Regions from separate parts of the Streptomyces sp. R818 genome, predicted to be linked through region 2. Evidence: riboswitches for the same ligand, from Rfam matches in the RefSeq annotation. Region 2 holds a riboswitch; the other holds the start of a gene.

Region 1 (4,169 bases), on a different contig from region 2:
CCGGCCGAGCGCGCGGCCCAGGGCGTCGAGCGGCAGGTCGCGGGCGGCGCCCTCCCACTGGGTGAGCCGGACGCCGATGAACAGGGAGGGTGCGGTGTCCTCGACGACGGCGAGGGCGCGGTGGGCGCCGAGCACGGTGCCCGCCGCGTCGAACTCCTCGCGGACGGCGGCCAGGAAATCCACCGGGTCGTCCTGCCAGTCCGGCTCGGAGAGCACGACGCGGCCGCCGGTGGAGGGGCCGTCGAGCGGGGTGCGGCCGCTGCGGGCCAGTTCGGCGACGGCGGGCGGCGGCAGGGGTATGCCGACGGCGCCGTCCGGGTTCAGCGCGATGCCGACCTGGGCGGGAAGGCCACGCGCGAACTCCACGGCCGGGGCCACGGTGCAGCTCATCCGGCCGCCGGTGACCTGCATGAACTGCTCCTCGGAGCTGAAGACCGGCACGTAGGCCTGGCCGCCCAGCTCGAACGTGGGCAGGTCGAGGTCGCGGCTCTCGGGGGAGCCGCCCTGCGGCAGGGGTATCCAGACCGGGCTGCGGCCGAGTACCTCGACGATGCGCGGTCCCGCCCCCTCGACACCGAGCGCGGCGGCGAGGACCTCCTCCAGCTCGTTGGCCGGCCAGCTCCGGGTGGGCTGGGGGTGCGGGTGCGCCTCCTCGTGGAAGCGCGCGTCCTCGTGAAATGCCGGGTGTTCCATAGCCGCCGACGATAACGCCTGCACCGCGAGGGTCCCTCGCGGAACGTGATGGAGCCGAGGGTGTCCGTCGCGGCCCGGCCCGGGACGAGTGCGCCCGCAGGGGTTACCCCCGGAACGTGATCCCGCCGAGGGCGTCCGTCGCGGCCCGGTCCAGGAGCACCGCCGACTCGATGCCCGTCGGCAGCTCGCCGCGCTCCGTCGAGGTCACCAGGGCGCCGACGGCCCGGCGGTGGCGGGCGAAGGCGTACCGGGAGACGCCCCGGCCGCGCGCGAGCTGCCCCTGCAGGGCCAGCGGCGGCGGCACGTCGAGGAGGACCAGGTGGACGGCGGCGCCGCGGCGTCTGGCCGTCCGGATCACCCAGCGCCGCACCCACGCCTGGGTGCCGCAGTCGTGCACGACGACGCTGGCCCCCGAGCGCATCGCCCGCCGCAGGCCCAGATAGTGGGCGACGCGGACCAGCGGGCGGTAGACCGCGTACGGCAGGAAGCGCGGGAGGCGGGCGGCCCAGCGCTCCCTGGTGTCCTGGGAGTCGACGCGCACGACCGTGACGGCCCGGCGCATCAGCGTGGACTTGCCGCTGCCCGGCAGCCCGGAGAGCACCACGAGGTCACCTGCCGCGAACCGGATGCGCCGCGGTGTCCTGCCGCTCCGCCCGCGTAGGTCCCGGACCATGCGCTGTCGCGGGATCCGCACCGTGATCGTCCTCCCCGTTCCGGTCACGCCGTATCTGCCCGGCAAGTGTAAAGAGAAGGTAATGCCCGCCGCCGGGTTTCCCCGTTCCGCGCTCGTGCGATGATGTGCGCGCCAGACCCACACAACCGCATACCGGCCGCTTGAATCCGCGCGGGAGAGTTCCGGGAACCACCAGCCCCCATGTAGGACGGGTGCCCGGACGCCGAAGGAGCAAGTCCCTCCCTTGAATCTCTCAGGCCCCGTACCGCGCGGGCGAGGCACATCTGAAAAGCGGGCCGCCCCAGACGTACGGCGGTCCCACCCAAGGTGCAAGCCATGACCTCCGGTACGCGGGGTCGGGGCGAACCTCTCAGGTTCCGATGACAGATGGGGAGGACCTCCGCCACGGGGGACCCCTCGCCACCGCCGTTCACGCCCGGGAGCACGCCATGACCGATACCCCGCAGACGCCCCGCACGACCGCGCTCGACGCCCTGCACCGCTCGCTGGGCGCGACCATGACCGACTTCGCCGGCTGGGACATGCCGCTGCGCTACGCCAGCGAGCGCGACGAGCACAACGCCGTACGGACGAAGGCCGGTCTCTTCGACCTGTCCCACATGGGCGAGATCACGGTGACCGGCCCGCAGGCGGCCGAGCTGCTCGCCTACGCCCTCGTCGGCAACATCGCCACGGTCGGCGTCGGCCGCGCCCGCTACACCATGATCTGCCGCGCCGACGGCGGCATCCTCGACGACCTGATCGTCTACCGCCTCGCGGAGACCGAGTACATGGTCGTCGCCAACGCGGGCAACGCGCAGATCGTCCTCGACGCCCTCACCGAGCGCGCCGAAGGGTTCGACGCCGAGGTCCGCGACGACCGCGACGCCTACGCGCTGCTCGCCGTCCAGGGCCCGCACTCCCCCGCCATCGTGACATCCGTCACGGACGCCGACCTCGACGGGCTCAAGTACTACGCGGGCCTGCCCGGCACCGTCGCGGGCGTGCAGGCGCTCATCGCCCGGACCGGCTACACCGGCGAGGACGGCTTCGAGCTGTTCGTCGCCCCCGCCGACGCGGAGAAGCTGTGGCAGGCGCTGACCGAGGCGGGCGCCGAGTACGGCCTCATCCCCTGCGGCCTGTCCTGCCGCGACACGCTGCGCCTGGAAGCGGGCATGCCGCTGTACGGGCACGAGCTGACCACCGAGCTGACGCCGTTCGACGCGGGCCTCGGCCGGGTCGTGAAGTTCGAGAAGGAGGGCGACTTCGTGGGCCGGGAGGCGCTCGCCGCCGCCGCGGAGCGCGCCGAGACCGCCCCGCCCCGCAAGCTCGTCGGCCTCGTCGCCGAGGGCCGCCGGGTCCCGCGCGCGGGCATGCCGGTCGTGCACGAAGGACAGGTGATCGGCGAGGTCACCTCCGGCGCCCCGTCCCCGACCCTGGGCAAGCCGATCGCCATGGCGTACGTGGACGCCGCGCACGCCGGGCCGGGCACGCCGGGCGTGGGCGTGGACATCCGTGGTACGCACGAGCCGTACGAGGTCGTGGCGCTGCCGTTCTACAAGCGCCAGAAGTAAGAGTCCGGCTGCGCAACCCGCCGAGCGCTCGCCCCACCGTCACCCGCACCCTCCCGCGTACAGGAGAATTCGCCTCATGAGCAACAACCCCCAGCAGCTGCGTTACAGCAAGGAGCACGAGTGGCTGTCGGCCGTCGAGGACGGCGTCGCCACGGTCGGCATCACGGAGCACGCGGCCAACGCGCTCGGTGACATCGTCTTCGTCCAGCTCCCCGAGGTCGGCGACACCATCACCGCGGGCGAGACCTGCGGTGAGCTGGAGTCCACCAAGTCGGTCTCCGACCTGTACTCGCCCGTCTCGGGCGAGGTCACCGAGGCCAACCCGGACGTCGTCGACGACCCGTCCCTGGTGAACTCGGCCCCCTTCGAGGGCGGCTGGCTGTTCAAGGTCCGCGTCTCGGACGAGCCGAAGGACCTGCTCACCGCCGACGAGTACACCGAGTTCTCCGGGAGCTGACCCATATGACCGACAAGTCCGTACTGAACGAGTCCCTGCACACGCTCGACCCCGAGGTCGCCAAGGCCCTCGACGCCGAGCTGCACCGCCAGCAGTCGACCCTTGAGATGATCGCGTCGGAGAACTTCGCCCCCGTCGCCGTCATGGAGGCGCAGGGCTCGGTCCTCACCAACAAGTACGCGGAGGGCTACCCCGGCCGCCGCTACTACGGCGGCTGCGAGCACGTCGACGTCACCGAGCAGATCGCGATCGACCGGGTCAAGGAGCTGTTCGGCGCCGAGTACGCCAACGTGCAGCCGCACTCGGGCGCCTCCGCGAACCAGGCGGCCCTCTTCGCGCTCGCCAAGCCCGGCGACACGATCCTCGGCCTGGACCTGGCGCACGGCGGCCACCTCACGCACGGGATGCGCCTGAACTTCTCCGGCAAGCAGTTCAACGTGGTCCCGTACCACGTCGACGACAACGGCCTGGTCGACATGGCCGAGGTCGAGCGGCTCGCCAAGGAGCACCGCCCGAAGGTGATCATCGCGGGCTGGTCGGCGTACCCGCGCCAGCTCGACTTCGCCGAGTTCCGCCGTATCGCCGACGAGGTCGAGGCGTACCTCTGGGTCGACATGGCGCACTTCGCGGGCCTGGTCGCGGCCGGGCTGCACCCGAACCCGGTCCCGCACGCCGACGTCGTCACCTCCACGACGCACAAGACGCTGGGCGGCCCGCGCGGCGGCATCATCCTCGCCAAGCAGGACTTCGCGAAGAAGCTGAACTCGTCCGT
Region 2 (4,169 bases):
CTCGACTTCGATCTCGCCGTCGTCGGCGGTCTTCACGACGACGACCTTCATGCCGGCCATCACGGCGCTCGCGGCGTTGGTGCCGTGCGCGGAGGACGGGATGAGGCAGACGGTGCGCTGCTCGTCGCCGTTGGCGCGGTGGTAGCCGCGGACGGCGAGAAGACCGGCCAGCTCGCCCTGCGAACCGGCGTTCGGCTGCAGCGACACCTTGTCGTACCCGGTGACCTCGGCGAGGCGCTCCTCCAGCTCCGTGATGAGCGTCAGGTAGCCCTGCGCCTGCTCGGCCGGGGCGAAGGGGTGCAGCTGGCCGAACTCGGGCCAGGTCACCGGCTCCATCTCGGTCGTCGCGTTCAGCTTCATCGTGCAGGAGCCCAGCGGAATCATGCCGCGGTCCAGCGCGTAGTCACGGTCGGCGAGCCTGCGTAGGTAGCGCAGCATCGCGGTCTCGGAGCGGTGCTGGTGGAAGACGGGATGCGTAAGGATCTCGTCGCCGCGCAGCGCCGACGCGGGCAGCACGTCGGCGACCTCGGCGTCCAGCGCCTCGATGTCCCCCTCGACGCCGAAGGCGCCCCAGACGATGTGCAGCTGGCTGCGGGTGGTGGTCTCGTCGCAGGCCACGGAGACGTGGTCGGCGTCAACCTGGCGCAGGTTGACCCCGCGCTCGCGCGCGGCCCGCACCACCTGAGCGGCCTGACCCGGTACCCGTACGGTCACGGTGTCGAAGTACGTCCCGTGCACGACCTCGACGCCGCCCGCCGTCAGACCGGCGGCGAGGAGGGTGGCGTAGCGGTGGGTGCGCTGTGCGATGGAGCGCAGGCCGTCGGGCCCGTGGTAGACGGCGTACATGCCGGCCATGACGGCGAGCAGGACCTGCGCCGTACAGATGTTGCTCGTGGCCTTCTCGCGGCGGATGTGCTGTTCGCGCGTCTGCAGGGCGAGGCGGTACGCCTTGTTGCCGTCGGCGTCGACGGAGACACCGACGAGGCGGCCGGGCAGGGAGCGGGCGAACTTCTCGCGCACGGCCATGTATCCGGCGTGCGGACCGCCGAAGCCCATCGGGACGCCGAACCGCTGGGTCGTGCCGACCGCGATGTCGGCGCCCAGCTCGCCGGGCGAGGTGAGCAGCGTGAGGGCGAGCAGGTCGGCGGCGACGGTGACGACGGCGCCGAGGTCGTGCGCCTGGTCGATCACGGGCTTGATGTCGCGCACGGCACCGGAGGCGCCCGGGTACTGCACGAGCACGCCGACGACACCGCGCTCCGCGACCTCGGCGGGGATGCCGTCACTGAGGTCGGCGACGACGATCTCGACGCCGGTCGGCTCGGCGCGCGTCTGTATCACGGCGGTGGTCTGCGGCAGCGCGTCGGCGTCGACCACGTACACGCCGTTCTTGACCTTGCCAATGCGCCGCGACAGGGCCATGGCCTCGGCGGCGGCGGTGCCCTCGTCGAGCAGCGAGGCGCCGGAGGTCGGCAGTCCGGTCAGCTCCGCGACCATCGTCTGGAAGTTGAGCAGCGCCTCGAGGCGGCCTTGCGAGATCTCCGGCTGGTAGGGCGTGTAGGCCGTGTACCAGGAGGGGTTCTCCATGACGTTGCGCAGGATGACGGGCGGCGTGAACGTCCCGTAGTAGCCGAGGCCGATCATCGAACCGAGCACCTGGTTGCGGTCGGCGAGGGAGCGCAGCTCGGCGAGGACCTCGGCCTCGGTCCGGGCGGCGGGCAGCTCCAACGCCTCGGCGCTCTTGATCACATCCGGCACCGCGGCCGCCGTCAGCTCGTCGAGCGAGCCGTAGCCGACCTGCGCGAGCATCTTGGCCTGCGCGGCGTCATCCGGACCGATGTGGCGCTGCTCGAACGGGATCCCCTGTTCAAGGGCGGAAAGCGGAGTGCGGTTGGCGGTCATTGCGGAGGCCTCCTGGTCACTACGACCTGCGAGGGGCACCACGGCGCGGGTGCCCGGACGGCCTCCCCCTCTGTCATCTCAACCTGAGAGCTTCACCGGCCCGCCCCGTACACCTGTCGAACGCTGTACGGAACACGCCGGCTTTCACCGTCGGTGAGGGTGGGTCACGTGCCCCCGCCCTGCTTTCCAGAGTGACCTCGTCCGTGCGGTACGTGGGCCTGAGAGATTCCGGGGAGGATTTGCTCCTTCGGCGCCTCCGACCTCGGTCGGAGACTCTCCCGCACAGGGTCAGCAGCCGCTTGCCAGCGTACCAGCGGCAGTATGACCAAAGCCCCCGAGTGGCCGCCTTGTCAGAAGTGCTCTTTCGTAGTGCTTACCACCGATTTCGTAGCGCTTATGGACCAGTTCGTCGCCACCGCTCGAGCGAGTCTGTAGCGTTTCCCGACGAGTCGCGACCTGCTGGAGGGCCCGTGCAGACCGACATCGATCCGCGCAACCTGATCGGCCGCAAAGCGTTCGACCGCAACGGAACCAAGATCGGCACGATCGACGAGGTCTACCTCGACGACGCCACCGGCATCCCGGAATGGGCGGCGATACGCACCGGCCTCTTCAGCCGCGACGCCTTCATCCCGCTGGCCCCCAGCCACCTCGTCGACGGCACCCTGCGCGTCCCCTTCGAACGCGCCCTGATCAAGGACTCCCCCGACTTCGGCGTGGGCCGCCACCTCTCCCCCCAGCAAGAACTCCAGCTCTACCACCACTACGGCCTGGACACGACGGTCCCACCACCCCCGGACACCACCTTCGGCCACATAGCAACCCCCGACCCCGAACACCCCTAACCCCAGCCTCCAGCCTCCAGCGGCCAGGCCCCCGCCGCTGCGACTCCGTCCCACTGCTGCTCGACAACGCCGACCTCACCGCCGGCACCCTGCCTCACACCTCACTCACCCGACAGCCAGGCCCCACCACGGACACCGCCCCACGAGCCCCTCGGCATCGATCGCCCCGGCCCCGGTGCCCGCCCGCCCCTCACCAAGCGCCCGGCGCCTCGCGGCTGACACAGCACTCCGAGCCCTTCGGCATCGATCGCCCCGGCCCCGGTGCCCGCCCGCCCCTCACCAAGCGCCCAGCGCCTCACCGCTGACACCGCACTCCGAGCCTCGGAAGCGACTGCCCCGCCTCCACCGTGACCGGCGCCCTGCTTCGCCCCTTCCCTTGGCGGCCAGGCCCGCCACCGAACGCGGCTCCAGCCCCTGCGAAATGGCCTCCCTGAATCCGGGTGGCCGGCCATCCCAGGCCTCCGCCGCCGAGACTGCGCTCGGGCCCCGGAAGAGGCCGCCCCGAGATTCCGGTGACCGGCCACCCTTACGCAGCGCCCGGCCCCGCCGCCGACACCGCACTCCGAGCCCCCTCGAAAGCGGCCACCCCGGACCCGGTGACCCTCCACCCCTGGGCCGCGCCCAGCAGCGCCCCACACACCCCGCGGCACTTTCCAGCGCCCCCTCCCATGCCGCCCCTCAGGACACCTCCCGCACCCCCGGCTCCTCCACCCCTTCCACCCCTTCCACCAGCGGCAACGGATCCGCCGGCTCCAGCAGCGGGTCGTCCACCAGGAACGTCCGTACCCGGCCGGGGACCTCCTCGTACGGGGTCTCGAAGCGGACCGTCACCCGCCCGAGGCCGCTCCCCTGGACCCAGCCGGGACCGTACTCCGCGTGCCGGACGTCGTTCCCGGCCATGTACCGCCGCTCGACCGGCACGGCAGGCACGGCAGGCACCTCCACCGGCTCGGCCCGCTCCTCCGGCACCTCAAGCTCCGCGTCCCGCGCACCCCGCCCCTCCTCCTCGGCGGCAGCCGCCTGCGCGAACAGGTCCTCCTGCGTGAAGTCGGCGAGGCCGCTCACGCCGACCCCGAGCAGACGCACCCCGCCCGTCGTGTCCACGGCCTCCAGAAGCCGCGCGGCAGCCTCCCGCACCACCCCGGGGTCGTCCGTGGGCCCCCGCAGCGTCTCGGAGCGCGTCAGCGTGGAGAAGTCGTAGCGCCGCACCTTCAGGACCACGGTCCGCCCCGACCGCCCGGCCGCCCGCAGCCGCTCCACACACCGGTCGGCGAGCCGCTGCACCTCGGCCCGCACCCGTACCCGCTCGTGGATGTCCACGTCGTACGTGTCCTCGACCGACACGGACTTGGAGTCCCGCTCGGCGACGACGGGCCGCTCATCATGCGCCAGTGCCATGGCATACAGATGCGCCCCGTGCGA

What was found. Region 2 has a riboswitch for glycine ahead of gcvP (aminomethyl-transferring glycine dehydrogenase). Riboswitches for the same ligand answer to the same signal wherever they lie in the genome.
Region 1: another riboswitch for glycine. It lies ahead of gcvT (glycine cleavage system aminomethyltransferase GcvT); the one in region 2 lies ahead of gcvP (aminomethyl-transferring glycine dehydrogenase).

Annotation. Positions count from the first base shown of each region.
Region 1 is NZ_JAOCNE010000001.1:326,469-330,637, forward strand. It holds gene N5I75_RS01420 (enhanced serine sensitivity protein SseB) at 1-693, opposite strand, end outside; gene N5I75_RS01425 (AAA family ATPase) at 797-1,366, opposite strand; glycine riboswitch at 1,529-1,644, shown strand; glycine riboswitch at 1,645-1,763, shown strand; gene gcvT (glycine cleavage system aminomethyltransferase GcvT) at 1,816-2,940, shown strand; gene gcvH (glycine cleavage system protein GcvH) at 3,017-3,397, shown strand; gene glyA (serine hydroxymethyltransferase) at 3,403-4,169, shown strand, end outside.
Region 2 is NZ_JAOCNE010000013.1:437,260-441,428, forward strand. It holds gene gcvP (aminomethyl-transferring glycine dehydrogenase) at 1-1,902, opposite strand, end outside; glycine riboswitch at 2,099-2,193, opposite strand; gene N5I75_RS31445 (PRC-barrel domain-containing protein) at 2,373-2,747, shown strand; gene N5I75_RS31450 (DNA polymerase IV) at 3,426-4,169, opposite strand, start outside.